Regions from separate parts of the Staphylococcus gallinarum genome, predicted to be linked through region 3. Evidence: riboswitches for the same ligand, from Rfam matches in the RefSeq annotation. Region 3 holds a riboswitch; each other region holds the start of a gene.
What was found. A riboswitch is a leader RNA that binds a small molecule or an ion and turns the genes downstream of it on or off. The one in region 3 is predicted to bind S-adenosylmethionine.
Positions count from the first base shown of each region.

Region 1: linked by a shared signal. The riboswitch ahead of metX (homoserine O-acetyltransferase MetX) and the one ahead of JN168_RS09895 (methionine ABC transporter ATP-binding protein) in region 3 are both predicted to bind S-adenosylmethionine.
Region 2: linked by a shared signal. The riboswitch ahead of JN168_RS01490 (MetQ/NlpA family ABC transporter substrate-binding protein) and the one ahead of JN168_RS09895 (methionine ABC transporter ATP-binding protein) in region 3 are both predicted to bind S-adenosylmethionine.
Region 4: linked by a shared signal. The riboswitch ahead of metK (methionine adenosyltransferase) and the one ahead of JN168_RS09895 (methionine ABC transporter ATP-binding protein) in region 3 are both predicted to bind S-adenosylmethionine.

Region 1 covers NZ_CP069082.1:12,946-20,803, forward strand. Annotated here, with positions in the region: gene serS (serine--tRNA ligase) at 1-1,106, shown strand, start outside; gene JN168_RS00050 (AzlC family ABC transporter permease) at 1,611-2,306, shown strand; gene JN168_RS00055 (AzlD domain-containing protein) at 2,303-2,632, shown strand; SAM riboswitch class I at 2,727-2,832, shown strand; gene metX (homoserine O-acetyltransferase MetX) at 2,895-3,863, shown strand; gene JN168_RS00065 (DUF2232 domain-containing protein) at 4,202-5,128, shown strand; gene JN168_RS00070 (DHH family phosphoesterase) at 5,143-7,110, shown strand; gene rplI (50S ribosomal protein L9) at 7,107-7,553, shown strand; gene dnaB (replicative DNA helicase) at 7,584-7,858, shown strand, end outside.
Region 2 covers NZ_CP069082.1:362,773-370,630, forward strand. Annotated here, with positions in the region: gene JN168_RS01470 (glycosyltransferase) at 561-2,099, shown strand; gene galU (UTP--glucose-1-phosphate uridylyltransferase GalU) at 2,212-3,075, shown strand; gene panE (2-dehydropantoate 2-reductase) at 3,291-4,208, opposite strand; gene JN168_RS01485 (CPBP family intramembrane glutamic endopeptidase) at 4,376-5,134, shown strand; SAM riboswitch class I at 5,301-5,405, shown strand; gene JN168_RS01490 (MetQ/NlpA family ABC transporter substrate-binding protein) at 5,470-6,288, shown strand; gene JN168_RS01495 (BglG family transcription antiterminator) at 6,487-7,858, shown strand, end outside.
Region 3 covers NZ_CP069082.1:2,096,551-2,104,408, forward strand. Annotated here, with positions in the region: gene JN168_RS09885 (MetQ/NlpA family ABC transporter substrate-binding protein) at 93-905, opposite strand; gene JN168_RS09890 (methionine ABC transporter permease) at 928-1,623, opposite strand; gene JN168_RS09895 (methionine ABC transporter ATP-binding protein) at 1,616-2,641, opposite strand; SAM riboswitch class I at 2,725-2,832, opposite strand; gene JN168_RS09900 (thioredoxin family protein) at 2,888-3,187, opposite strand; gene JN168_RS09905 (toprim domain-containing protein) at 3,184-3,576, opposite strand; gene gcvH (glycine cleavage system protein GcvH) at 3,873-4,253, opposite strand; gene JN168_RS09915 (arsenate reductase family protein) at 4,428-4,781, opposite strand; gene JN168_RS09920 (thioredoxin family protein) at 4,924-5,244, shown strand; gene JN168_RS09925 (nitroreductase family protein) at 5,311-5,850, opposite strand; gene aroD (type I 3-dehydroquinate dehydratase) at 5,918-6,637, opposite strand; gene JN168_RS09935 (organic hydroperoxide resistance protein) at 6,966-7,391, shown strand.
Region 4 covers NZ_CP069082.1:1,133,279-1,141,136, forward strand. Annotated here, with positions in the region: gene menE (o-succinylbenzoate--CoA ligase) at 1-316, shown strand, start outside; gene menC (o-succinylbenzoate synthase) at 331-1,335, shown strand; gene yidD (membrane protein insertion efficiency factor YidD) at 1,332-1,568, opposite strand; gene ytkD (RNA deprotection pyrophosphohydrolase) at 1,629-2,108, shown strand; gene JN168_RS05335 (alpha/beta hydrolase family protein) at 2,089-2,877, shown strand; gene pckA (phosphoenolpyruvate carboxykinase (ATP)) at 2,995-4,584, opposite strand; SAM riboswitch class I at 4,751-4,863, shown strand; gene metK (methionine adenosyltransferase) at 4,973-6,169, shown strand; gene JN168_RS05350 (NERD domain-containing protein) at 6,261-7,169, shown strand; gene JN168_RS05355 (aldo/keto reductase) at 7,650-7,858, shown strand, end outside.

The DNA.
Region 1 (7,858 bases), 810 kb from region 3:
CGCAAAAGAAGCGTAATAAAGAAGATGCAGATGATGCCATTGCTGCAATGCGTAAATTAGGTGATGAAATTAAGGTATTGGATGATACTTTAAACCAAGTTGATCAAGAATTAAATGATAAATTGTCACGCATTCCAAATGTAATTCAAGATGATGTACCTGAAGGTGCTTCAGATGAGGATAATGTTGAACTTAAACGTTGGGGAACACCTCGTGAATTTGACTTTGATGCAAAAGCACATTGGGATTTAGTAGAAGATTTAAAAATGGTTAACTTTGAACGCGCTGCAAAAGTTTCAGGTGCACGTTTCGTATTTTTAACAGGTGAAGGTGCGCAACTAGAACGTGCGTTAATGAACTATATGGTCACAAAGCATACAACACAACATGGTTATACTGAAATGATGGTACCACAATTAGTAAATGCTGATTCAATGTATGGTACAGGTCAATTGCCTAAATTTGAAGAAGATTTATTTAAAGTTGAAAAGGAAGGTCTATACACAATTCCAACTGCGGAAGTACCATTGACGAACTACTACCGTAATGAAATTATTGGTCCAGATGAATTACCAGCGAAATTTACTGCACAGTCAGCATGTTACCGTAGTGAAGCAGGATCAGCAGGTAGAGACACACGTGGTTTAATTCGTTTGCATCAATTTGATAAAGTTGAAATGGTTCGCTTTGAAAAGCCAGAAGATTCATTTGATGCATTAGAGGAAATGACAACACATGCTGAAGCAATTCTCGAAGAATTAGGCTTACCATATCGTCGTGTAATCTTATGTACTGGAGACATTGGCTTTGGTTCAAGTAAGACATTTGATTTAGAAGTATGGTTACCAAGCTATAATGATTATAAAGAAATCAGTTCTTGTTCAAACATTACTGACTTCCAAGCAAGACGTGCGAATATTAGATTTAAACGAGATAAAAATGCTAAGCCAGAATTAGTACACACGTTAAATGGTAGTGGTTTAGCAGTAGGTAGAACCTTTGCTGCTATTGTCGAAAACTATCAAAATGAAGATGGTTCAGTAACTGTTCCAGAAGCTCTTGTTCCTTATATGGGTGGCAAGACTGTAATTAGACCAGTTAAATAATTAAAATGAAATAATAAATGAAGCGTCGGAGATGTACAGTTCTCTGACAAATGAAAAGGCAATTTCTTTTGAGATTGCCTTTTTATTTATAACGATTTATACAAATTGTGTTTTTTCAGTATGGTGATTTAGCAATAAGACATATCGACCTAACTATTAATTAGGTGAACCATATTAATACAAAATATTGAACAAATTTTTAGTCTAGTTAATTTTTAAAATACAGGAAGCAAGTAACTATCAAATTATCATAAGAGGGTAGGGGAGGTGTAACGATATAAAAAAGGTTAAAAATCAAATTAATAGTAGAGTTGTTAAACCTTTTTCTGCCAGGTGGTCTAAATTAATCTGAGTCTATAAAATAATTTAAAATCGCTGTAATAGCAACGTTTTTAGACTGTAGTTTGTCTTACGTAACACATACCAAAGTCTAAAAGATATGGTTGTTTTTAAATGTTTGTAATAGAATGTGAATATCAAAATACATCAACAAGGGGTGAGATGATGAAAGAACATATCACATTTAAACAAGGCGTTAAAGAATGTATCCCCACTTTGTTAGGCTATGCTGGTGTTGGATTATCATTTGGAATTGTCGCTGTAGCCTCTGGCTTTAGTATTCTTGAAATTATATTATTGTGCTTAGTGATTTACGCTGGTGCTGCTCAATTTATAATTTGTACATTAGTCATCTCAGGGACACCCATAACGGCTATTGTGCTTACAGCATTCATAGTTAACTCGAGAATGTTTTTATTAAGCATGACATTAGCCCCGAATTATAAAGATTATGGATTGTTAAATCGGTTAGGGCTTTCTTCGCTTATAACTGATGAGACATTTGGTGTAGCTATCACGCCACATTTAAAAGGTGAGAAGATAAATGATCGTTGGCTACACGGTTTAAATATTACAGCGTATTTATTTTGGACAGTGTCATCTGTTGCAGGTGCTATATTTGGCAAATACATACAACATCCGGATGCTTTAGGATTAGATTTTGCAATCACAGCAATGTTTATCTTTCTAGCGGTTTCTCAATTTGAAGCGGTAAAGCGCTCGCATATTAGAATTTACTTTGTCTTAATTATCTGTGTTGTGGCTATGATGTTGTTGTTCAGTTTATTTATGCCGTCATACTTGGCGATTATTTTAGCTTCAGTTGTTGCGGCAATGCTTGGGGTGGTGATGGATAAATGACGATTTCTCTACATATGCTTATTATTATTTTGTTGTGTGGGTTAGTTACATGGTTAACAAGGGTTATCCCTTTTATATTAATCACGAAAATACAGTTGTCTGAAAAGGTCGTCAAATGGCTCTCATTTATTCCAATTACACTATTCACGGCATTAATTATAGATGGCGTTATAGAGCAACATGACAATGGACTTGGCTACACATTAAATTTCCCGTTTATTATAACGATGGTACCTACAATCTTAATTGCAGTTATCACACGTAGTCTAACCTTTACAATTATTGGAGGCATTTTAATAATGGCACTCTTAAGATGGCTATTTTAAATAATTCATTGATGTAAGAGTTAATATCCGTTAGAATGACAATAATTAGAAAATTATGACATCTTTTATATGAGATGCATATAAATAAAATAAAATCTTATTTCGAGAAGCAGAGGGACTTGGCCCGTTGAAGCTTCAGCAACCGGCTATATAAGATGTAGTACGGTGCTAATACCAACGAGATACTCGAATGATAAGTATAGTTAAACTTCTTACTTATTTTTAGAGTGAGAAGTTTTTTTATTTAAGTAGGAGGTAAAAAATGACAAATTATACGGTTGATACATTAGAATTGGGACCATTTACGACTGAATCTGGTGAAACGATAGCAAATTTGAAGTTACGCTATGAGCATGTGGGTTTTCAAGGGCAACCGCTTGTAGTAGTTTGCCATGCATTAACAGGCAATCATCTGACATATGGTACGAATGAAGATCCTGGATGGTGGCGTGAAATTATAGATGGTGGATACATGCCAATTCATGATTATCAGTTCTTAACATTTAATGTTATTGGTAGTCCATATGGTTCAAGTTCTGCACTCAATGATGTAGATTTTCCTAAACAATTAACGTTGAGAGATATTGTCAAAGCCATTGAACTAGGTATCGAAACACTAGGGTATCGAAAGATTAATATATTAATCGGTGGCTCTTTAGGTGGCATGCAGGCGATGGAACTTTTGTATAACCGTAAATTTGAAGTAGAGAAAGCAGTAATCTTAGCTGCTACTGATCGAACGTCATCTTATAGTCGTGCATTCAATGAAATCGCAAGACAGGCTATTCTGCTTGATAACAAAGAAGGAATGAGTATCGCAAGACAGTTAGGATTCTTAACCTATCGTTCATCAAAAAGTTATGACAAACGTTTCACACCTGATCAAGTAGTTGCGTATCAGAAATACCAAGGCGATAAATTTAAACAACATTTCGCGTCTGAGTGTTACTTAACACTGCTCGACGTCTTAGATAGCCATGATTTAGATAGAGGAAGAGATGACGTGGATGCTGTGTTTGGCTCACTTGATACAAAGGTCATGACAATGGGTTTCACCGATGATTTACTCTACCCAGACGATTTAGTTAAGGCAGTAGGAGAACGCTTTAAATACCATAAACATTTCTTTGTTCCTGATAATGTTGGGCACGATGGTTTCTTGCTTAATTTTAATGATTGGGCACCTAATTTATATCATTTCTTAAACTTATCTAAATTTAAACGTAAATAATATTGAGGTTATTGAATATTTATTGAAATATGGGCAGTGCATAATGACATCTGACGCGTTGTGAGTTGTTATTAGGCATTGCCCTTTTTGATTTTAAAAAAGTTGAAATAATAGATTCGAGAAGTATGGAATTTAGAAGGCAAAAAGCAATGATGGAATAATCATTAATCCATGTAATCAGTAATCTAGTTTGATAGAGACGATTTCTGAATTTGCAGTAAATCAAAGGGGATGTTAAACGATGTTATCAGATCATTAATTCTTCTATATAAAATGGGTCGGTAAAATTGTGTAAAAGATTTAAATTGGTTAAAATGGTAGTTATAGTCAAAAATAGTATAGGAGTGGCGAACTTGTTTTCAAAAATATATCCTAAAGCAACTATTCTTAGCATAATTGCTTTCATAGTAGTAGCTTTAGCTTTACATATATTACCACCGCTAGGACTGGTACTCGCATTATTTGCTACGATACCAGGTATCATCTTATGGCACAAATCAAACGAGTCGTTTGGCTTAGCAGCGGTTATATCGGTTGTCTTAACAACATTATTAGGTAATATATTTGTACTAAGTATATTGGTCCTCGTTATTTTCTTGAGCTTTATCGTAGGCCAATTGTTAAAAGAACGTACGTCAAAAGAACGTATTTTATATGTTACAACTACATTTATGAGTATCGTTTCACTTATCGCGATTATGTTATTACAGACTTTTGATAAATTACCAAAAGCCTCTGCAATCATCAATCCAGTGAAACAACAAATGCATCAACTTATAACAGAGTCGGCAGTCTCCGGAGATTCTAAAATGATTCTTGAAGAAGGTTTCCGCCAATTTGCAGTACAATTACCAAGTTATATTGTGATTGCAGTTTTTCTACTTATATTGATTAATCTTATTATTACATTTCCAATCTTACGTAAATTCAAAGTTGCTACACCAATATTCAAACCATTATATGCATGGCAGATGAAACGCTCGATATTAGTCATCTATATTATTGTGCTGTTTTGTGTTATGTTTGCTACCCAATCGGGTACTTTTCAAAGTGTCGTATTAAACTTTGAAATTGTGTTATCATTATGTATGTATATTCAAGGGTTGAGTGTTATTCACTTTTTTGGAAAAGCAAAATCAATGCCGCTTGCACTTACGATTATTTTAATGGTGATTGGGACAATATTAACGCCATTTACACATATCGTGGGACTCATTGGATTGGTAGATTTATGCTTTAACCTGAAAAGCATCATTAAAAAATGATTTGGGGTGGAAAAATGAACCGTCAATCCACTAAAAAAGCGTTGATTTTACCATTTATTATTTTGGCACTAACAGCAATCGCACTCGTTGTTGTTTGGTTTATCTTTAACCAATTAGTCGCAGGAATTGCGACCGTTGTTTTAGTGTTTGTCATCATAGCAACAGCCTGGATGGTAAGACAAGCTTTTCGGAAATTAGACTATTACGTCAATAATCTCAGTGGACATATTTCTGCAGGTAACAATATTGCTATTAAGACGTTACCTATCGGTATGATTATCTTAGATGAAAATGAAAACATAGAGTGGATGAACCAGTTTATGTCGGATCGTTTGAGTCGTAATGTGATTTCGGATCCAGTTAATGAAGTATATCCAAATATTTTAAAGCAATTAGAAAAAACACAAGAAGTAGAAATTGAAGAGAATGAATATCACTATCGTGTGCGTTATTCAGAAAGTGAACATGTATTGTATTTCTTCGATATAACTGAAGAAGTACAGACAAATGATTTATATGAAGAATCTAAACCAATTATTGCGACATTGTTCTTAGATAACTACGATGAAATTACACAGAACATGAATGATACACAGCGTTCTGAAATCAACTCGATGGTGACACGTGTAATCAGTAGATGGGCAGAGGAACATGATGTTTACTTTAAACGTTATAGTTCAGACCAATTTGTCGCTTATTTAAATCAACGTATTTTAAAGGAAATTGAAGATGCTAACTTTAGCATTTTAGGACAGCTCCGTGAGAAGAGTGTGGGTTATCGTGCTCAACTGACATTGAGTATTGGTGTCGGTGAAGGCTCTGAAAATCTTATCGACTTAGGTGAACTATCGCAATCCGGCTTAGATTTAGCACTTGGCCGTGGTGGTGACCAAGTTGCAATTAAAAACATGAACGGTAATGTACGTTTCTACGGTGGTAAGACTGACCCAATGGAAAAACGTACGCGTGTTAGAGCTCGAGTTATCTCACATGCCTTGAAAGATATCTTAATGGAAGGTGACAAAGTAATTATCATGGGTCATACACGACCTGATTTAGATGCAATCGGTGGTGCAATTGGTGTGTCACGCTTTGCAATGATGAATAACTTAGATGCCTACATAGTATTGAATGAATCAGATATCGATCCAACCTTACGACGTGTAATGGAAGCGGTCAATGAAAAGCCTGAACTTAAAGAGCGATTTATTACTTCTGATGAAGCATGGGATATCATGACCTCTAAGACAACGCTTGTTGTAGTCGATACACATAAACCAGAGATGGTACTCGATGAAAACATTCTAAACAAGGCCAATCGTAAAGTGGTTATTGATCACCATAGACGTGGTGAAAGCTTTATCTCTAGCCCGTTACTAGTGTATATGGAACCATATGCAAGTTCTACAGCAGAGTTAGTGACAGAATTATTAGAATATCAACCAACTGAGCAACGTTTAACACGTCTCGAATCGACAATTATGTTTGCCGGTATCATCGTTGACACACGTAACTTTACGTTGCGTACAGGTTCTAGAACCTTTGATGCAGCAAGTTATTTAAGAGCGCATGGTGCGGATACAATTCTGACACAGCATTTCTTGAAAGATGATATCGACACATATATTAATAGAACTGAATTGATTCAAACAGTTAAGTTACAAGACAATGGTGTTGCCATCGCACATGGTTCGGAAGATAAAATTTATCATCCCGTCACGGTTGCACAAGCTGCCGATGAGCTGTTAAGTTTAGATGGCGTAGATGCTTCTTATGTAGTAGCCAAACGTGAAGATGACGTCGTCGGTATGTCTGCCCGTTCTTTAGGCGCAGTTAACGTTCAATTAACGATGGAAGCCTTAGGTGGTGGCGGTCACTTAACAAACGCTGCAACACAAATTAAAGGTGTAACTGTAGAAGAAGCAATCGATCAACTTCAAGAAGCAATAACAGAACAAATGAGTAGGAGTGAGAATACATGAAAGTAATATTCACACAAGACGTTAAAGGTAAAGGTAAAAAAGGCGAAGTTAAAGAAGTACCAGTAGGCTACGCAAATAACTTCTTATTGAAGAAAAATTACGCAATTGAAGCAACACCAGGAAACTTAAAACAATTAGAACAAAAGAATAAAGCAGCAGAAGCTGAACGCCAACAAGAAATTGAAGACGCTAAAAAGCTAAAAGAACAATTAACTGAACTCGAAGTTAAAGTATCAGCTAAAACAGGTGAAGGTGGTAAATTGTTCGGTTCTGTAAGTACAAAGCAAATCGCACAAGCCTTACTAGACCAACACAATATCAAAATTGATAAACGTAAAATGGATCTACCAAGCGGTATCCACGCATTAGGTTATACCAACGTACCTGTGAAGCTAGACAAAGAAGTAGAAGGTACAATTCGTGTGCACACAGTTGAACAATAATAACGAATTGAAATATGAGGTGTAATCGTAATGGATGGAATGTATGAACAAAATCAAATGCCGCACAGCAATGAGGCTGAACAGTCTGTATTAGGTGCCATTATCATAGATCCAGAATTGATTAACACAACTCAGGAAGTCTTACTTCCTGAGTCATTTTATAGAGGCGCACATCAACACATCTTTAGAGCGATGATGAACCTCAACGAAGATAATAAAGATATAGATGTCGTAACAATCATGGATCAATTGTCACAAGAAGGGCGATTGAATGAAGCGGGTGGTCCGCAGTATCTTGCCGAGCT
Region 2 (7,858 bases), 1.2 Mb from region 3:
ACCTGTTCCCTCAGGAGTCTCGCCAAATAATGCCTAAAAATGATGAATATACATTAAAATATTAATATACATTAACATCCTCGAAAATTAATATGTCTTGTTTGTGTTTGCAAATGCATATTTCCTTAATTACTGGCTATTTTTATTTGCTATTTCGTATTATTGGCTCGCTTTCCTAGGGGCCAGCTTCAGCCTGTAGTCTTCAGCTCGACCTGTTCCCTCAGAAGTCTCGCCAAATAATGCCTAAAAATGATGAATATACATTAAAGAGAGCTAAGACATTACGGAATAGCTCTTTTTTGTTTTGATAAAGTGAATTTACATCACAAGTATTTTTGATAGCTCGAACATAGGGATTATATTGTTTCTTGAAACGGTATTTATATCTTAATCCTCCTTAATTAATAGTAAATAAAGTATCATTTAAGTGAAAAAATAATATAAACTACAGTTATTTCTAAAATAATAATATTGTAACGTGCAAAAGTTTATAAAAATCATGCATAGCGTGTTAGAATAAAAATGTTATTTAATTTAGCGATACAAGGGAGTGGGATATAGTGTTGTATACAATTACATCGACTTTGCCACCGATACATGGTGGACGTACGAAAGCATTGTTAAGTCGTATACAGTTAATGAATAAGGAACTTTCTGCAACGAATACGATTTTAACGACGAATTATAATGCTGATTACCATCAAGTAATCGAAAGCTTTATAAGTAATGGGAAGTTAGGTGCCAACATAAAAGTAGAGAATGTATATGATTGGCTGGCAGATTATAATCTACTTTATACACCTAATTCAAAGGAAAGAAAAAAGGCTAAATATTATAAAACCAAGCGTAAAATCAAAGGTTTAAAACATAAGGCTAATGAAAATAATAATAATATTGTTCGTTACTATGATGGTGATGATTATGTTTTATATCGTAAATATAGACAAGATAGCGATGTATTAGACTTTGAGGATTTTATGACCCCTTATTGTAAGAAAAGAGTAGAACGTTGGCATTATAACGAATTTGGTCAATTACATAAGAAAACATATTATTCTACAAAGCGATATGGGAAAATCGCTGAGAAATTTTATGATAGGGATGGCAACAAATATTGCGAAAAGTTTTTTGCGGATGATGATAAAACAACCTTATTACTTATACAACTTTATAAAAAAGGCAGAATGTATAAAGCATTTTCTACTGAAAAACAATTGTTTGAATATTATTTTGAAGAACGTTTTACGGATGGGGATATTGTGTTTAACGATGCGAGACTTTTAGATAGACCATTGCTAAACCAAAAAAACAATACGAAAAACGTATTAGTATTACATAACTCACATTTAAATAATGATGAAGTAAAAGGTTCATTTAAATTTGCATTAAAGCATAGTGAAAAAGTAACGAAATATTTAGTATTAACAGAACACCAAAAGCAAGATATTCAAAGTGTTTATGATATTGAAGATGAAAAATTTGCTGTCATACCTCATTTTACACTTCAGAAAAACCCCAAATATAGCAAAGACCAACCTCAAGATCGGTTCATCTATATTGGAAGATTTGGCCACCAAAAGCAATTAGATCATCTTATTAAAGCGTATCATCGTTTTAGACAGAGGGGCTATACTACCAAACTAGTGATGTTTGGCAAAGATGAAGCAGGTCAATTACAAATGATACAAGATTTGATAGATGTATATAAATTAAATGAATTTGTTGAAATTAATGAATTTACTAATAATCCATTACTTGAATTTAACAATTCTAGAGCCTCTTTATTAACAAGTAATTATGAAGGATTTGGTTTAACGATTATGGAAAGCATAGATGCAGGCTGTCCAGTTGTTTCATATGATGTTAAGTATGGACCTAGAGAAATTATTGAAGAAGGAAAAACTGGATACTTGGTTGAACCTAATAATATAGAAGATTTTGCAGAAAAAATGATTCAAATCGTTGAATATCCACTAACGAATGTACGTACAAATGAGCGATTAAAATATAAAGCAGCTGTAGAGAATTATAAGGATTTATTACAGATATTAGCACATAAAAAGTCTAAATTTAGTAAGATTTTTGATAAAATAAAATAGTGATAACACTTTAAGTATCAGTCCATTTAAGGATTGTAAAATTTTATATGAAATAAGCACTTAAATGAATAAATAATATATAGTTTTTGTCACTTTGGAGGAGAGAGAAAAAATGAAAATTAAAAAAGCGATTATACCAGCAGCAGGATTAGGGACAAGATTCTTACCGGCTACGAAAGCAATGCCAAAAGAAATGTTGCCAATCCTTGATAAACCAACGATTCAATACATAGTAGAAGAGGCTGTAGCGGCAGGTATTGAAGATATTATTATCGTTACAGGTAAACATAAAAGAGCTATCGAAGATCATTTCGACAATCAAAAGGAATTAGAAATGATTTTAGAAGAAAAAGGAAAGCAAGACTTACTAGATGAAGTTCAACATTCTAGTAATTTAGCTAATATGTTTTACGTAAGACAAAAGGAACAAAAAGGTTTAGGACATGCAATTTGGTCAGCAAAACAATTTATCGGGAATGAACCGTTTGCTGTATTACTAGGTGACGATATTGTTCAGTCAGAAGTACCAGCAATTAAACAATTAATGAATCAATATGATGATACAGGAAAATCAATAATCGGTGTGCAACAGGTCAATGAAAATGAGACGCATAGATATGGTATTGTCGATCCTGCTGAATCAAATGAAGGTTTATTTAGTGTGAATAAATTTGTAGAAAAACCAGAACCAGGAACAGCTCCTTCAAACTTAGCAATTATGGGACGTTATGTATTAACACCACAAATATTCGACTATCTAGAGAAACAAGAAATTGGTGCAGGTGGCGAAATTCAATTGACTGATGCGATTGAGCGATTAAACAAAGATGATAAGGTTTATGCATTTGACTTTAACGGTGAACGATACGATGTTGGAGAAAAACTAGGTTTTGTTAAAACAACAATACAATTTGCTTTAAACAATGAAGAAATGTCTCAAGATGTTAAAGCATATATTCAATCATTAGATTTATAATTTGAGTTTATAAAGTAAATTGCTGCTAGTAATGTGGCATATCAATCAATGTAATTAGTAAAAAAAGAACGTCAATTTCTAACTAGAGCTGCAGAAATTGACGTTTTTTAATGACTGTTTATAATATTTTAAAGTGTAAAAGAATACGATGATTTGTGTGGAATCATGTATATATTTAAGTTTCGCAAAAATAATGAACTGCAATTTATCAATATTTATTGCAACATTTCTTTATAGACTTTATGATTTTGATAAATTGTTGTTAATAGTGGTGCTTGAATTTGATGTTGATCAGCTAATTTAAGCAAATGACCTTGTAAATGATCGGCTTCTATATTTAGACCTTTTTCCATATCACGCTGCATTGAAGTTTTGAAATGATAGGATAATTGGGTGAGTGCTTTCATGTATTTAGGAACGATTTGGTTATCTAAAGGTGCGCCTTCTGCACGCATAATAGTGGCTACTTCATTATATAATGATTCAATAAATTGAGTACCACCGACACTATCTCTTATTGGACCTATAGGTGCATGCATTAATGTTGTAACACCTGATAATACGGTTATCATTAAATATTTGTGCCACATTCCTTGTGTGATATTGTTGCTCAAGATAAATTGAGCCTTGGAATTTGAGAAGGCCTCCGCAATATGTTTGGCACGTTGACTATCCTCGCCATTTAATTCGCCGAAAAATAATTTGTCGAATGTACTTGTGTGAACAATCTCGCCAGAAGTATCAAGCGTGGTTTCAATTACGCAATAACCTCCCATGATATTACTTTTACCAAACTCAGATTGCAATGTAGGAATGTGTGCAATGCCATTAAGTAGAGGAATAATGACTGTATTATGATGTATAAATGGTTGTAAATCTTCGATAGCGTGTTCCAAGTGATATGACTTTGATGAGAGTAGTACAACGTCGAAAGCTTCGGCACGATCATCCCGAGTAATTAATTTAGGATTGAAGTTGAAATCACCATTTTCACTATGGATAGCTAAACCATTTCTTTCTAGGTATGACTTTCGTTTTGGACGAACTAAAAAAGTGACATCCTGACCACTTTCAGCTAAACGGCCACCAAAATATCCGCCAATACCACCAGCACCTAGGACTAGAATTCGCATATAAACACAACTCCCCTATAAATATGTATTATGGATGTAATAACTGTATACCACAATCATCCATAAATTACGCATATAAATCAATAACTATAAGCGATAAGCATTTTGAAAAACTATATATACAATTTAATTTTTATGTTATTTTAAAATGTGAAAGGGGGGATACAATGAAAATATCAGGAAAATATACATATAAATGGAAAGATATTAAATGGCTAGATTTTATTTTACCGGTTATCTATTTAGTTAGTACATTTGCATTGTCCTTAATTTGTTCGATTTTTGTATTTATTTTATATTTAGGAACTGAAAATAAGGCTTTTCAAATGAATGATCACATGTTGAATATGATACAGTTAATTGTAGATTTGATTGCCTTCATTATTTTATTTGGGACATGGATACTATTTTATAGACGATCCTTTAAGGACCGTTTGACACAAGGCATTAAACATATGAAACGGTATTGGAAATTAATTATACTCACGTTTATTGTGTTATTCATTCTAAAGGCAATTTATCCTGAATTGGTAGATTTATTTGCTCCGGAGTCTTGGAAATTTGACGAAACAGAAAATGATAAATTAATTGAGCAAATGTTTGCTACGCCATTTTCAACGTTTTTAGCATTTTTTTCTATTGTGATTATTGCGCCAATTAATGAAGAATTTTTATTTAGGCATTTGTTAATTGGTGAACTTGGTAAGAAATTCAGCTTTACGTTGATGTCTATCATTTCAGTTATCATCTTTGCTTCACTACATGTCACAGAAGCGAAATCACCTTTAGAAATTGTGATGTATTTAATTATTGCTATCGGTCTCGCGTATGTTTATTTAAAGTCAGGTCGAAAGTTGTCTGTTGCGATAGCGTTACATGCGTTAAATAATTTAATTGCATATTGTGCTATGGTATTTATGGGATGAACAGTATAGAAACATGCTATAAAGCTATAGGATTAAGCTGTTTCACATGGAACAAAAAGTTAATATAAAGCATATGAAATTGAAGCATACAGAAAATTCTAAAAATTAGATTGACTAAACATGACCAAAATGCTAGGATTAAATAAATTCAAATACATATTTATAACTCTTATCAAGAGTGGTGGAGGGATGTGCCCGATGAAACCCAGCAACCGTCGTAATACGAAATGGTGCTAATTCACAGAAAGTATTTAACTTTCGAAGATGAGAGAAGCAGAATGCCTTCTCTTTATTTAGAGAAGGCATTTTTTATATGAATAATAAGGAGAGATGACATGAAAAAATTTACATATGCAATTCTGTTATTGAGTTTAATTGGTGTTTTAGCTGCTTGTGGCAAATCAAATAGTGATGCAGCAAATAAAAAAATAACTATCGCCGCATCACCTGCACCGCACGGAGAGGTATTAGAACACGCAAAAAAAGCAATGGCAAAAAAGGGCTACGATTTAAAAATAAAAACAGTAAATGATTATAAAGTACCGAATAAATTATTAGATAAAGGTGATGTAGATGCAAACTTTTTCCAACATGTACCTTATCTTAAAGCAGAAAGAAAAGATCATAATTATAATATAGAAGAAGTAGGTAAGGTATTCACTACGCCAATGGGTGTTTATAGTCAAAAGTATAAAAATATTAAAGATATTCCAAAAGGATCTACAATTTATGTATCGAATAATCCTGCAGAAGAAGGTCGATTCTTATCATTCTTTGTTGATAAAGGATTAATTAAAATTAAAAAAGGTGTCAAAATCGAGGATGCTAAGTTTGATGATATAGTTGAGAATAAAAAACAACTTAAGTTTAATAATAAACAAGGTGCTGAATTTTTACCTAAGACATACAAGAGTAAAGAAGGCGCAGCGGTTATTATGAATTCGAATTATGCAATTGATAATGGACTGACACCACATAAAGATGCGATTGCAGTTGAAGGGAAATCATCACCTTTTGCAAATATAATAGCAGTTCAAAAAGGGCATAAAGGTGATAAAAAGTATCAAGAATTATTAAAGGTATTACAATCCAAAGATATGAAGTCATTTATTAAAAAGAAATATGGACAAGATGTCATACCTTATGAAAAATAACTATTTAAAAATCATATTTTGATTTGAGTATATGCGTATTGTAAAAAGGTACTACTTGTAAAAATTATAAGTAGTGCTTTTTTATTATATAAAATAATGTTTTATTGTAACTTGCTCTTAATGTCAAATAGACCTACAATATAATTGCTGATATTAACTGCAATATAAACAAAAGCCTTGATGAAATGAGGTGTATATATGATAGAACGACATATTAAGATCATGCGTCTGTTTATACAGGAATCTGAAAATTACAAAAGTGCAGATGATATTGCAGCTATATTAAGTGTCTCTAATAGAACTGTGCGATCGGATATAAAGTATATCAATACATTGTTTAGCGATCCAGTAATCACTAGTGTAAAGGGTCGTGGCTTTAGATTGAATTTAGAGCAGTATCGTATTGAAACGATTGAACATTATATCAATGACTATGCCAATAAGGATAGTGAAATATTAATGAATTTAGGTTATCGGTTGTTAATGCAACACGATCCTACGACGACGGAACGTCTGATTGCTGACCTAAAGATAACTAAAAATGAATTTTTAGATTATTTACAAAGATTTGCTAATTGGTGTCAGTCATTTGATGTTCTAGTTGAAAGTGTTAGAAATAAAGGTGTATGTATTAAAGGAAATGAGATGAATATTAGAAATGCTATTTTACACTTGAGTCAACTAACATCTAAAAATAAATCGATTGAAGATATAATATTAGCCGATATTCCTAAAGTGCATTTAGAACAAATAACACAAATTATTAAGCGTGTCTTGATATATAACCATATTCAAGCAACACAAATACAGCTCAAACAGTTAATTATTCATTTAATCATTATTTATAAAAGACAAAATATTAGTTATAAAGCATGGGATATAAAACCAAAGTCATTTGAAATTGCTAATCAATGTATTACAGAAATTAATAATAGACTAGGATATGATTTGAATAGAGAGACAACAAAACTTTTTTCTTTCTTTATTAGTGATTATTTTGAACAACATGATCTTGGATTTGAACAATTATTCGTCAAAAGTTATATTGAACGGCTCATTGTTCAAATGGAGCAAAATATTGGTGTAGGTTTTACCCAAGATAGTGTATTGAGAGACAATATATTTTCACATTTTAGTAGGACATATCACAGAATAATTAAAAATGTATATATCAATAATCCTTTGACTCAAGATATAAAAAAAAACTATCCATTTATCTTTGATGCGTTATATGACATTGTGAAAGAGTTAGAAGTTGATGCCGATATTCATTTAGTAGAAGATGAAATTGCCTTTTTAGCATTACATTTTCAATCATCAGTTGAAAGAAACGAACAAGAAAAAATTAAAATAGTGATAGCTTGTTATTATGGTTTAGGTATTTCCAGTTTACTAGAAGCTAAAATTTTAAAGCTTGACGAACGTATCGAAGTGATAGATACCGTACAGCTGGATTCAGTTTATGATTATCACTTTGAAGGCATCGATGTATTAGTTACAACGCATGAGATAGAAGGTAATCATTTACCAAAGCGACTTTCTCAAGTAACAGTTTCACCTTTATTTTCAA
Region 3 (7,858 bases):
TATAGTTATTTGAGTGTCATTATTTAAACTCCTTAATATAAAAAATCCCCCACTAACCATTACGGCTAGAGAGGGATGGACTATATTCAATATTATTTTGCTGGTACTACTGCACCATCATATTTTTTATTAATGTAGTCTTTGATTTCTTTAGAATGTAATACTTCCATTAATGCTTTGATTTTCTTATCGTCTTTGTGTCCTTCTTTAACTGCGATTAGGTTAGCATATGGATTATCTTTTGCTTTCTCAACAACAATTGAATCTTTTTGTGGACTTAATTTTTGATCAATAGCAAAGTTAGAGTTAATAATTACAGCATCTGCTTTTTGGTTTTGATAAATCTTAGGTAAGTATTCTGCAGATTGTTTGTTGTTAAATTTGATATCTTTTTTGTTTTCAGTGATATCTTTAAATGTAGCATCTTCAGGTTTTACACCTTTTTTCAATTTGATTAAGCCTTCATCAACGAAGAATTTTAAGAATCTACCTTCTTCAGCTGGGTTGTTTGATACGTAAACTGTTGCACCTTTTGGTAAGTCTTTTAAGCTTTTATATTTTTTAGAATATACAGCCATTGGTTCTAAGTGTACGTTACCAGCAGATTCAATTTTATAACCTTTGTCTTTTTTATCTGTTTTTAAATATGGTGTATGTTGGAAGAAGTTTGCATCCAATTCACCTTTATTTAATAATTTATTTGGCGTAGTGTAGTCGTTAATTGTTTTAATCTTTAAGTTATAACCTTTGTCTTTAAGTAATGGTTTAGCCTTTTCCAAAATTTCTGCATGTGGCGCTGGTGATGCTCCAACTGTAATGGTCTTATCTTTCCCGCCGCCATTACCACAAGCTGCTAAAACAAGTGCAAGAACTAAAACCGAAGCAAAACTAAATAATTTTTTCATATCGTTAAGTCTCCTTTTAATTTTATCTCTTATCTATCTTATTTGTAGCCCAATCACCAATAAATTGAATGATAAAGACAATAATAAGTATTAAAATAGTTGAAACTAAAATGACATCATTTTGGTTTCGGGTAAATCCAGTTAAATATGCCAAGTTACCTAACCCACCTGCACCAATAACTCCGGCAATTGCCGTTGAACCAACTAATGCGATGGCAGTAACCGTAATACCTGAGATTAATGCTGGCATTGCTTCAGGAATTAATACCTTTTTAACTACAGTCCAAGTATTTGCACCCATTGACCATGCTGCCTCGATAACACCTTTATCGATTTCTTTAAATGCAATTTCGACTAATCGTGCATAGAATGGTGCAGCACCGATAATTAGTGCTGGTAAAGCACCAGTAGGACCACTAATTGTTCCAAGTACTAAGCTTGTAAAAGGAATTAATAGCAATATCAAGATAATGAATGGTATCGCTCTGAACAAGTTAACAATGAACGATACAATATTATAAAATATTCTAGCTGCCTTCGAATCACTTTTAGCAGATAAGAATAATAACACACCTAAAATTAAACCAAAGATAAATGCAAATATCGTAGAAACAATTGTCATATACAATGTCTCGTATGTTGCAATCCAAACCTCACTCCATTGAACATTTGGCATTGTAATCATTTCTTGGAGTATGTCACTAAATGAATTACCCATGCTTTAACACCTCCAATGAAACATGTTGCGCTTCTAAATCATTTTTGAACTTTTCGAACTTTTCTGAATCTAATGATGGTAAATGTAATACCAAGAATCCGATGGAACCGTCTTTAGAATGTTTGATATTCGCTTCTAATATGTTCACATCAATATCATGTGTTTTTGTAATATATGAAATAAGTGGTTCAGTCGTATTATTACCTGTAAAGTTTAAACGTACGATATACGAATTATCATCAATATGTACTAAATCAGTAATAGACTCATCAAAATCATCATTTAAATCATCTTTGACAAAACGTTTTGTCACATCGTGTTGTGGGTTTTCAAAGACAGATGTGACTGCACCTTGTTCAATGACTCGGCCATTTTCCATCACGGCTACTTCATCACATATGCGTCTAATAACTTGCATTTCGTGTGTAATGATCACAATTGTTAAATTACGTTGTTCCTTGATTTTCAACAGCAAATCTAAGATTTCATCCGTTGTTTGTGGGTCAAGGGCACTCGTTGCTTCATCACATAGTAATACATTCGGCTCATTAGCCAATGCTCTTGCAATACCGACACGTTGTTTCTGACCACCAGATAGTTCTGACGGATAAGCGTCCTCTCTACCTTTCAATCCTACTAGCTCCACTAGTTCTAGTGCACGTTGTTTCGCTTCTGATCTTGAAACACCTGCAATTTCTAATGGAAACGTAATATTATTTAAAACCGTTCTTGACCATAGTAAGTTAAAATGTTGAAATATCATGCTCACTTTTTGACGTTTTTTACGTAATTCTGATTTTGATAGTTTCCCTATAGTATCGCCATCAATGATAACGTCTCCTGAAGTAGGCTGTTCGAGATTATTTAAGAGTCTGATTAAAGTACTCTTTCCTGCACCAGAAAAACCAACTACCCCAAAGATTGAGCCTGATTGAATGCTTAAATCAACATGATCTACAGCAAGTACGTCTTGTTTCTTAGTTTTGTACCTTTTCACTATTTGATTTAACTCAATCATCATAGTTGCCTCCTTGTATTGCTCTATCAATTAAAAAATGCTTTCCCTTGTTCACCGAAGAATAGAGAAAGCATTTGCCGCTTCTCTCATCTCCAAAAGTCCAACAAGACTTTTTGTGAATTGGCACCATTTCTGTTACAGACGGTTGCCGGGCTTCGTAGGGCACATCCCTCCACCTCTCGTGATAAGAGTTTCATTTATTTAATTATCAATAATCCTACCATCGCACTAGAGATTCGTCAATAACTATTTTAAATTTTCTAATAAATAAGGTACCGACTGAAATGCGTAAATACGCTTTATCTCTTGACCTTTTGACATGACTATTAGTACGGGTACAGATTGAATTTCGTGCTTTTGGCTATATTCTGGATAAAAATTCAAATCCACTTTCGTAATTGGTAATTGTAAGATTTCATTAGCGATGTCTAACATTCGTTCAGATATTTTACATGTTCCACACGTAGGTGTATAGCCAAACACCAGTGATTTCTCTTTATCATCGTGTTCATGTATATCGACACGCGTTTCTTTTGCTACGTTCATGTTAATAAACTAACCCTTTCAGCTATATAATCTATTTGAGCCTTTGCCATGCTCTCTTCATCCTTTACTTTAAATCCATTTTTTTCTAGAACTCGTGAGAGATATGGCTTTGGACATTTTGCAACTTCACAATATTGTTTATCAATTCTAATATGATGACTTTCACTTAAATAACGTTTAAACCATTTACGGATTTTTTCACCTTCATTATCTGAATCAACAAGTATATGCACTTGTTTTCCATATAATGATTCAATCATTGCATCTAATTTATCAACGCCCATTGTACCATTCGTACAAATAATTTCAATTGGCTGATCTATAACTTGCTTTACCCTCTTCTTGTCGGACTTCCCCTCGACAATGATTACTTGGTTCAGTATCGTCATGATATCCACCCTCTAAATGTTGATAGTTATTCTCTTCTATTAAGTTTTTCACATTAGTTAATAAGCATAAACATTATTTACATTTTTATCATGTAACCTTTGCACACTCTAGATAAATTTGACTATAACTTAATTGTTCACATATAGTTATTGCATCTATTTTATGCATTACCACAGCATATAACATCTTATTTTTATATTGTTAAAGATTATTCATCCGCTTAATATAATTTGCACTATTTTTACATATAAAATAAAACTCCCAGATTCAAAGGATCAAGGAGTTTCAGTCATGTTTATTCACCAATCATTTCAGAATATTGTTCTGCTGATAATAAATCTTCTAATTGGCTTTCATCACTTAATTCAATTTTAATCATCCATGCTTTTTCATATGGTGATTCATTTACAAACTCAGGGCTATCCTCTAACTCATCATTTGAGCTAAGTACTTTACCTGAAAGTGGTGCATATAATTCAGAAACAGTTTTTACAGATTCAACACTACCAAAAGTGTCGCCTTCATTAATTTCATCATCAACTTCTGGTAATTCAACGAATACGATATCTCCTAATTCGTTCTGAGCGTATTCAGTAATACCAATTGTTGCTGTATTTCCTTCGACTTTTACCCATTCATGTTCTTTAGAATATTTTAATTCGTTTGGTACTGCCACGAGTATCCCCTCCTAAATGTTATTACATATTCATGATGCCATATGAAAGGTATTAGGGCAACTATAAAGTGGGATAACATTGCACCTTCAACCGTTTTTCGCTCATTTTTATAAAGCGTTTTCATTTTTTGTAAATTTATTATGCTTTACTTGATTGCCATGATTAATATTGTCTTATAACCAAACTTGTTTATATTCGTCTTCTTTAAAGCCAACAGTCACTTTATCACCAGATACAGCAAGTGGTCGTTTAACTAGCATACCGTTTGAAGCTAGTAAATCTAGTTTTTCATCATCTGTTAAATCATTTATCTTATCTTTGAGACCTAACTCTCTGTATTTTGCGCCATGCGTATTGAAAAGTTTATTAATTTCAATATCTGTTCCAGCTAAAATTTCTTTAAATTCACTCTTAGTAGGTGTGTGTTGTACAATATCAATTGGTTCAAAGCTAACGCCATAGTCTTTTAAGAATTTTGCTGCTTTTTTACATGTTGTACAATTAGGATACTGGTAAAATTTTATCATTATTCTGTACCTCCTATGTCTAGTTATCACTAATATATCAAATTTATTCATAAAACGCTCTAATTATTAAGCTAATTTTTTTTATTAGAATTATAATTTCGCTATAATAGTATTACTAATCTATCAAAAAGGAGAATTAATTATGCAACCTATTAATACAACTGATCAATTTAAAGAGACAATTCAAAGTGATCAACCAGTCATTGTTAAATTCGAAGCAGGCTGGTGCCCTGATTGTAAAGCTATGGATATGTGGATTGATCCAATAACTGAAAAATATAATGATTACCAATGGTTTACAGTTAACAGAGATGAATTAGAAGATGTAGCTGCAGACAATGAAGTGATGGGAATTCCAAGTCTACTCGTATTTAAAGATGGAAATAAATTAGCACACTTACATTCTGCAAATGCTAAATCACCAGAACAAGTTGAATCTTTCTTAGCAGAAACATTTAAATAATAAATTAAGGAGTGAGACTAAAATCTATTGATATAGACTTCTTGGTCTCACTCCTTTTTTAATGGGCTAAAACTTTTCAATTATATTTTCAGTATGTCGTGGTCTATAATTCATTTTATCTTCTAAGTCAGTTAAATATAAAAATCCTAGTAAACGTTCGTTTTCTTTAATATTAAATAGAGCTTGGACTTCTTTGTCAAAAATATAAGGCGGCGTCTTCCAACATGTACCTATTCCTGCTTCATGCAACAATAGCATCAAATTTTGTACATAAGCACCAAACGCCAAATGATCTTCTAAACCTTCTAATTGATGAGGGTCTTCCTTTAAAATCAAGACCAACATACCACCTAAATTAGTAACGACTTGATAGTGATCTTCTTGCTTTTTCGGTTTATCATGAAACGCAATTTGAGTTAGTTGTTTACTCATATTTCCCAATCTATCTTTAGCAACGTGAATCACTCTCCACGGTTCCCTGTGTCCATGGTTAGGTGCATCAGCAGCCTTTTTAATCGCATCATATAATGCATCTTCATCTATAGTCATATCTCTCTTAAAGATTTTTACACTTCTACGTTGTGAAATAGCCTCTTGCAGTTCCATAGTTATATCGCCCTTTCTCTATTGATAACTATTATCAATTATAATGTAGAATGACGATATTTTCAAATTACTCATATAGATTCAACTGTGCTCTCAATGTTTCAACATGAATTTGACCAGGTGCTTTCGGTGTATCCAAACAACCATAAGAAACTACTCCACCAAATACACCTTGCGCAGTCCTTGAAACAATACCTAATTTAGACATTGATATGCCAATCACTTTTTCTGATACTGTATCAGCGGTTTCAGAAACCACTTCTAACAAGCGTAGCACATCCATCTTGTCATGTGGCATCACAGCAACCTTGATATAGCTTGGTGACAATTGGTGCATTTTAAAATATAAATGCTTTAATTCTTCTATAGGCGGCGTTTGTTTGAAATCATGATATGACAATACAGTTTCCACACCTTGTGACTCCACATCATTTACAAGTGCTATGAATAAATCTCTGTTAACAGACTTGTCAAATTCAATATCTAGTAAATCAACACCATTGACATTGCTAATATTGAATAACAATTGTCTATAATTATCATCTTCAAGTGTTCCTGCACCACCTTGTGATTGCGTTCTATAGGTCACCAATAATCGCTTATTGATATTCAACTCTTTTATTGACTCAATAGTTTGCTCCAATAATTCATTATTGTACGCTTGCCACTGATCTATGCGCAATTCAATAATTTCAAATGAGTCACTATACAATTTTAATTGTTGTAGTGTTTCTTCAGTTATTTTATTTTCTGGAGCTATCGTCACAGCAATATCGACTTTTGTCATTATATGTACTCCCTTTATAAGATAATTAAAATTATTGTATAACAAATTTTGAAAATAACACAATGCCAAGTTATTATTTTCAGCAGAATCAGCAATACATAACACATTTACTGCGCTATTCATTTCATACCACGATAAAGTTATTTATTACAACTAGTCCCGTTACATAACCTGAGTCATTTCTGCCTATAATACACTCCAATTTGATGGTATATGCATATTGCATCAACCATATTAAAATTTATTTTATAATGAAAACGAATTCCTATGGTTTAAATTTTATACAATGGGTAGACATAAGAATAAAGACCTAAAGGAGGTATTTTAAATGGCAGTAAAATATGAAACGAAAGCAACAAATACAGGTGGACGTAATGGACACGTTCAAACTGATGACAAAGCAATTGACGTAGCGGTAATTCCACCAGCTCAAGCTGATGCTGAAAAGGGTACAAATCCTGAACAATTATTCGCAGCAGGTTATGCGTCATGCTTTAATGGTGCATTTGATTTAATTTTAAAACAAAATAAAGTTCGTGGTGCAGAACCAGAAGTAACTTTAACAGTCCGTTTAGAAGACGATCCTGAAGCAGAAAGTCCAAAATTAAGCGTCTCAATAGATGCAAAAGTGAAAGATGTATTATCACAAGAAGATGCTGAAAAGTATTTACAAGATGCACACGACTTTTGCCCATATTCAAAAGCAACACGTGGCAATATTGATGTAGATTTAAGTGTTGAAGTAGTAAAATAAGCACTTAATATAAAATCAAAAGCGTCTAAGAAACAAATTTCTTGGACAACGATAAGAAGGCAATTTCTATTGAAATCATATAGAAATTGCCTTTTTAATATTCATTTAGAATGATAAGACATCGTTCCATGATGATGTTTGAATTCATTTGTTTTATTGTCAGAGATTATTTCAATGATTGTATTAACATAGCATGACATATCATTTAAAGAAATATGTATTGAAATTGCCATTGGCAGCATAAGTTGAAAAATGTCATAATCTTTATATTTAAGACACCTCGTTAAATTAACTTAGTAGTGATTATCAAATTATATGAAAAGGCCTTATTTTATTAAGTATATTTTAACGTGAATTTTTTATTAAATCGACGTATTTTGGCGAGACTCCTGTGGGAACAGGACAAGCTGAAGACTACAGGCTGAAGCTGTCCCCTAGGAAAGCGAGCCTATAATTTATAATATTGA
Region 4 (7,858 bases), 960 kb from region 3:
TTATGTAATGGTATATGATCGACGTAAGGATTTGATCATTAGTGGTGGTGAAAATATTTATCCATATCAAATAGAATCAATTGCCAAACAATATACAACAATAGAAGATGCATTATGTATCGGTATTAAAGATGATGTTTGGGGCGAGGTGCCATGTCTTTATTATGTGGCTCAAGAGGAGATTCAAGAACTTGATTTAAAAGATTACTTAGAACAACATTTAGCAAAATATAAAGTACCTAAAGTATATAGACGAGTTCAAGCATTGCCATATACATCTACTGGCAAATTGCAAAGAAATCAATTTAAATCATAGCTAGGAGTTTTCTTATGAAATTGATTGAGATGAAACTATTTGAATATCAAACACATTTTAAACATCCTGTGATAACACCCAAAGTCAAATTAGACTATAGAAAATCATTATTTGTGAGTCTAAAGATGAGTAATGGTAAAGCGTATTATGGTGAGTGCAATGCATTTGAAACAAACTGGTATGATGATGAAACAATATCAGACGTCTTATCTCAAGTTAAATATTGGTATAAAACTTATCAAGGACAGACCTTTGATTCAATGCAAACCGTTCAAGCATCCTTGGAAGGATTGGAAGGTTATCCTGCAACAAGAAGTATGTTAGTGATGGCGTTTTATCAAATGTTCTATAAACTAGAACAATTTAATGTGCCTTATGGTGCGACTGTGAGCGGTTTAACAGATAGTAATTTACTACAATTGAGAGAGACTGAGCCCCAAAGAGTTAAACTTAAATGGTCTGATAATATATTGAATGATGTTCAAAAGGTTCAAGCTTTACCATTTAATTTACAGATAGCTATTGATGCTAACGAAAGTTTAACGGATAATGAACGAGATAAATTGCAGATTTTAAGTGAATCGGACATTCTTTATTTGGAGGAACCATTCGCAACGTTGGACCAATTAATGGCATATGACACTAATACGATTCCCACTGTAGCGATTGATGAAAAAGCGACATCGAAAGCAAATATAATAGATGCATTACATCGATATAATGTCGAGGTTATCATTGTCAAACCGTTTAGGTTAGGTGGTATTGATCGCGTAATCGAATTAATTGATGTTATTAAACAATATGGTGGTAAAGTGGTTATAGGTGGCATGTATGAATATGGATTAAGTCGCTATTTTACAGCGATGGTTGCTCAATGGGCAGATTTTCCAAGTGATATTACACCAGCTGGATATTACTTTGAGCAAGATGTGGTTGCAAATTCAGGCATATTAAAAGGAGGTTCTATTCAATTTGAACCTCCAACAGTACTGACATCAAGACTTAAACGTATATATTAATCTTTAGTTGACTTATTCTTCTTTAACGGAACTGGATCGAATCCGCCTTTATGCAGTGGATGGCATTTCAGTATGCGTTTGATTCCTAGCCATGTACCTTTAAATGGACCATAAACAACGATTGCTTCGCGTGTGTATTCAGAACAAGTAGGATAGAATCTACACGTTGCTGGTGTCACGGGTGAAATATAATGTTGATAAATATAAATGAGTCCAAGGAAAATTTTTTTCATATAATTAGCCTCCAACTAAAATCATAGCATTGTTAGTTTAACATAGAAAGAGGAAGAGTGATGAGCGTGAAGTTTAAAGATAAAGAAAATGATAATGTATATTTAACGTATAAAGACGATTCAGATATTCCTGACGGTGAACACGTTCTAATCATTCCGAACTATCAAGGGAAATTATTATTCACACAACATAAAGTAAGAGGTATTGAATTTCCGGGAGGCAAGGTTGAACCTGGGGAAACCAGTTTAGTTGCTGCAAAAAGGGAATTGTTTGAAGAAACTGGTGGTGTTGGAGAAACATTTCATTATATTGCCCAATATTATGTAGAAAGAACTTGCGGTAAAAGATTTACTAAAGATGTGTTTATGGTCACCGTAGATGTCTTAGAGCAACAGTTAAATTATTATGAAACGCATGGCCCTTTATGCTTTAATGATGTTTCAGAAGTACCGAGCAACAAAAAGAGCTATTTATTGAAAGATGCAGCAATTTTACAATGCTTAGAAAGAGTGATGGAAATTGGCTTTTATAAATCATAAGCGCATGCCAGTCGAGAGTTTAGATCATATATTTGAAGAGGTTACGTACTTGGTTGATAATTTAAAGGTTCGTGGACTGATGATGCGACCAACACGTACTGTGAAACGCATAGTTATATATTTGCGCGGAGGTAAAGGACAGGTAGGGATGGTCCGTACAGGACGTTTGATGCAATTTTCTGATGCGCACACTTTAGTATTTGGTCCTTATTATCGTGGCAATAATGGTAGTGAAGGTAAAGATGAATTTTATGGCGGTGATTTGGATGATGTATGCGTTGCTGTTCGAATACTACATGACATGTATCCTGATGCACCAATACATATGGTTGGTTTTTCTAGGGGTGGCTTACAAGGTTTATTAACTTTCCAAGCATTGCCAGTTTCAAGCTTTATCATTTGGGGTGGCGTGTCGAATATACATTTAATGTATGAAGAACGTGTTGATTTAAGAGGAATGTTACGCAGAATGATTGGTCACCCAAAGAAAGATTATGCTGCTTATGCTAAGCGAGATGCATTGACATCAATAAACTCAGAGTGTCCGCCCATCTTCATTGTGCATGGTGGCAAGGATAAACAAGTAGGTATACATCAAGCATATCATTTAGAATGTAAATTGTCTGAAAGAAACGTGACATTTCGTACATTTTATCAAATGGATGAAGGTCATGTACCAAGACCGCCTGCAATTAAACATGCATTAAACGCTGTTAAGCAGTGGATGACGGATGTTGAAAATAATTGTATTCAGCAACACTACATTTAATATAATCGTCTTCTAAAATGAGTTGGAATATAATAGCCTGAATGTTTAAAAATATATTTATTTTTGTTAATTTATATAAAAAAAGACCGTGTGTTAGGCACACGGTCTTTTTTGGTATTATTTAAATCCACCATTTTTTGCTAGGTCAGATACTTCTTCACCAAACTTTTCAAAATTACGTTTGAAGCGGTCGATTAAATCTTGAGCTTGCGCTTTGTATTCATCTGATTTGCTCCAAGCGTTAATTGGGTTTAATAATGTTTGAGGTACATCTTCGACATGAATTGGAATATTTAATCCGATCATATCATCTTTAATGTATTCAGCATCTTTAAGTTTACCTGTAATGGCTTGGTTTACCATTTGTCTAGTGTAGTTTAAGCTGATTCTTCTACCAACACCATATTTACCACCAGTCCAACCAGTGTTTACGAGATAGACATCAACATCATGTTTATCGATTAGGTCTCCGAGTAAATCTGCATATACCTTTGCATTTAATGGCAAGAAAGGTGAGCCGAAGCATGTTGAGAATGATGGTTCAGGTTCTGTAACGCCACGTTCAGTACCTGCTAATTTAGCAGTGAACCCACTTAAGAAATGATACATTGCTTGATCTTTAGATAATTTGGAAATTGGAGGTAATACACCAAATGCATCTGCAGTTAAGAATATAATTGTATTAGGATGTGCAGCTTTTGATGGTGTTACAATGTTATCAATATGATTGATAGGGTATGCAGCACGTGTATTCTCTGTGTATTTATTATCATCGAAATCTACATCACCGTCTTCATCAACGACAACGTTTTCTAAAATTGTTCCATACTGGATAGCGTCGTAAATTTGTGGTTCCTTTTTATATGAAAGGTTAATTGCTTTTGCATAACAACCACCTTCAATATTGAAGATTCCGTTGTCATTCCATCCGTGCTCATCATCACCAATTAATTTACGTGTAGGATCTGCGGATAACGTTGTTTTACCTGTTCCTGAAAGACCGAAGAATAGTGCAACATCGCCTTTTTCGCCGACGTTAGCAGAGCAATGCATACTCATAATATTATCTTTCGGCAACAGGTAATTCATTACAGAGAAAATACCTTTTTTCATTTCACCTGCATATTCAGTACCACCGATTAAAATAACTTTGTGTTTAAATGAAGTAATGATAAATGTTTCAGAATTTGTACCATCTACTTCTGGATTAGCTTTAAAATGTGGCGCTGACACGATTGTGAAATTAGCTTTAATTTCTTGTGCTTCTTCTTTAGATTTTGGACGTATAAACATGTTTTGGGCGAATAAATTATGCCAAGCAAGTTCATTGATTACTGTTAACTTTAACTGTGATTCTTCGTCACTACCTGCATAACCATTAAAGACATAAAGTTCGTCCTTTTGATCTAGGTATTCAAGAACTTTGTCATATAATTTTAAAAATGTTTCCTCTTCGATAGGTTGGTTGATATTACCCCAATCGATAGAATCTCTATAAGATGGTTCTGTCACGATGAATTTGTCTTTAGGTGAACGTCCAGTATATTTACCAGTCTTTGCATTAATTGCTCCAAGTTCTGTTAATTCACCCTCACCATTATTTAAAATCTTGTTATACAATTGTGTTGTAGAAAGTTGGAATAATGATGACGTTTTGCCCAAAATGTTTTCGATTTTATTAGTGTATGTGTATGTATCTACAGCCATACTCAATCCCTCCAAAGTTATTTTTAATTGTAAGCCTTTACAATTAAAAAGTATAACACATATGATTTATTAGTACACATCATTTTAAAGGGAATTTAAAATTTATATTAATAAATGTTAAATTGACATTATTACTTAACTTCGGTACTATAGTCATTAACGGATTCTCTTATCCTGAGAGGTGGAGGGACATGGACCCAATGAAGCCCAGCAACCTCTTCTTAATACGAAGAAAGGTGCCAAACCGTTTGCAGACAAATACCGTCTGAACGATAAGAGCGAATGGACGTATTAGGGCCTTCTCTCTATTTAATATAGTGAAAGGGCCCTTTTTTAATGAGCTCACAGTATAGAGAATATTCGTAATTTAAAACTAAAGGAGCAAATTATGACTTATAATAGAAGATTATTCACATCAGAATCTGTAACAGAAGGACATCCAGATAAAATTGCCGACCAAGTTTCAGATGCGATTTTAGATGAAATATTAAAGGATGACCCAAATGCACGTGTAGCTTGTGAAACGACAGTTACGACTGGTATGGCGTTAATTTCAGGTGAAATATCAACAACTACTTATGTTGATATTCCTAAGGTAGTAAGAGAGACAATTAAAGAGATTGGCTATACGCGTGCTAAATTTGGTTATGATAGTCAAACAATGGCAGTATTAACAGCGATAGACGAACAATCACCTGACATCGCTCAAGGTGTGGATACCGCATTAGAATATCGCGATGATTTATCTGAGGCTGAAATAGAGGCGACAGGTGCCGGAGACCAAGGCTTAATGTTTGGCTATGCAACAAATGAAACAGATACTTATATGCCATTGCCAATTTTCTTATCTCATCAATTATCTAAACGTTTATCAGACGTAAGGAAGGATGGCATATTAGACTATCTTCGCCCAGATGGTAAAGTGCAAGTAACTGTTGAATATGATGAACATGATAAACCAAGCCGTATTGACACAATTGTAGTTTCTACGCAACATGCTGAAGATATTGAATTAGAACAAATTCAAAATGATATTAAAGAGCACGTTATTTATCCAACAGTTCAAAAAGATTTACTAGATGAACAAACAAAATTCTACATCAATCCTACTGGTCGATTTGTAATTGGTGGACCTCAAGGAGATGCGGGCTTAACAGGTCGTAAGATTATTGTAGATACGTATGGCGGATATGCACGCCATGGTGGTGGATGCTTTAGTGGTAAGGATCCTACAAAAGTTGACCGTTCAGCAGCATATGCAGCACGTTATGTAGCTAAGAACATTGTTGCAGCAGGATTAGCTGATAAATGTGAAGTGCAACTTGCTTACGCAATTGGTGTTGCAGAGCCAGTTTCTATATCAATCGATACATTTGGTACAGGCAAAGTGAATGAAAGTGTGTTAGTTGAAGCGGTTAGAACTCACTTTGATTTAAGACCGGCAGGAATTATAAAAATGTTAGATTTAAAACATCCTATTTATAAACAAACTGCAGCATATGGTCATTTTGGTCGTACGGATGTGTTGTTACCATGGGAGAAACTTGATAAAGTCAACTTATTGAAAGATTCTGTACAAGCATAATAAATTGCCTTAAGTGTAGAGTTTACACTCGAATAAACAGATGATTTCCATTATAATAAAGTTACTGATCACATAAAGGAGCGTTATTGTTATGAACTCATTGGGACCTTTAGAAATTGGTTTAATCGTGGCAATTATCGTAGCAATTATTTGTTTGATTTTATTTATTGCTGCTTTAAACAGTAAGAAGAAAGCACAGAAAAAGATTGAAGAACAATATCAATCTAAAGAACAAAAGTTAAAAGAAGCACACGAAGAAGAATTAGAAAAAGAAAGAATCGAAAATAAAAAGACTGTTACAAAACAAAAAGAAGAATATGATGCGACAGTCAATACTAAAGATAGAGAAATTGATGCACTGAAACTTTTCTCAAAAAATCATAGTGAGTATGTAACAGATATGAGATTGATTGGTATTCGGGAACGCTTAGTAAATGAAAAGCGAATTAGACCTGAAGATATGCATATTATGGCCAATATCTTTTTACCACGAAATGAATTTAGCGATGTGCAACATATCAGTCATTTAGTATTAACACGTACAGGGTTATATATAATCGATTCCCAATTGTTAAAAGGTCATGTCTATAATGGCATCAGTGCAAATCAATTCAAAGATCAACCAATGATTGAGCAAGTCTTCGATACATTAGATCTTGATAAGCAAAAGGCTCAAACATTAGTATTAGATCAAAATGATGATAAGAAATCATTGAATTTTGTAAATTATACTGAGCATATTAATGATATTGAAAAGTTAGCAGGCGATATTCAAACAGAATTGAACTTGAAATTCACACCGACGACTATCTTGTACTTTAATCCGAAGAATGAAGGTGCTGTTACAATCACAAACTATGCACAAAGTTCAAATTCTAAAGTGCTTGTTGGTCCAGAACAATTGGATGAATTCTTTAATAAGTTTGTCTTCCATGGTCGTATTCAATACACTGTCGAAGATTTACAACGCATTATGGATGAAATCGAATCTTTTAATTAATATCTTTGCTAAAGTAACGTAATCAATTTTCTGAAATGAATAGAGTGGTTGGGACTTAAATCATCCATTCTCAAATAAAAGAGAGCTAATCCATTGTTGATTAGCTCTCTTTTTTATATTTAAATTTGGTTCGTAATTTATGTAGATAACAAAAAATAATAAATTCCGTGTAATTAATTGTAGCGTAGATAAATTTAATTTGAAGTTTTTGATTTGAAAATACATCATCATGTGGAGTATCTGGCGAAAGGCCTAAGTGAAAAATGCTAGGCAAAGACCAATGGTGAGATGACATGCTAGGAAAACGAACTGAGAAAACTATGATAAATTAAAGTTTGGAAGTAGTAAATATGTGCAATACATATTAGTGATTAACGTAATAAATAGCTAATTTATTTGGTTATGAAGCTTTTTGATTTATATGACTTACGAAATTGTATATCATGTAAGATAAGTAAAGTAAAAAAGGGGATATGAACATTGGAAAATATTACGTTTTACAATGGCAATGAAATGCCGATACTTGGATTAGGTACATTTAGAGTAGATAATAGCGATCAATGTAAAGAAGCAGTAAAACATGCTATAGAGAGTGGATATCGCCATATTGATACAGCTATGATTTATGAAAATGAAGAAAAAGTTGGCGAAGGTATTGCTGAAGCGTTAGAATCTACTGGTATTGACCG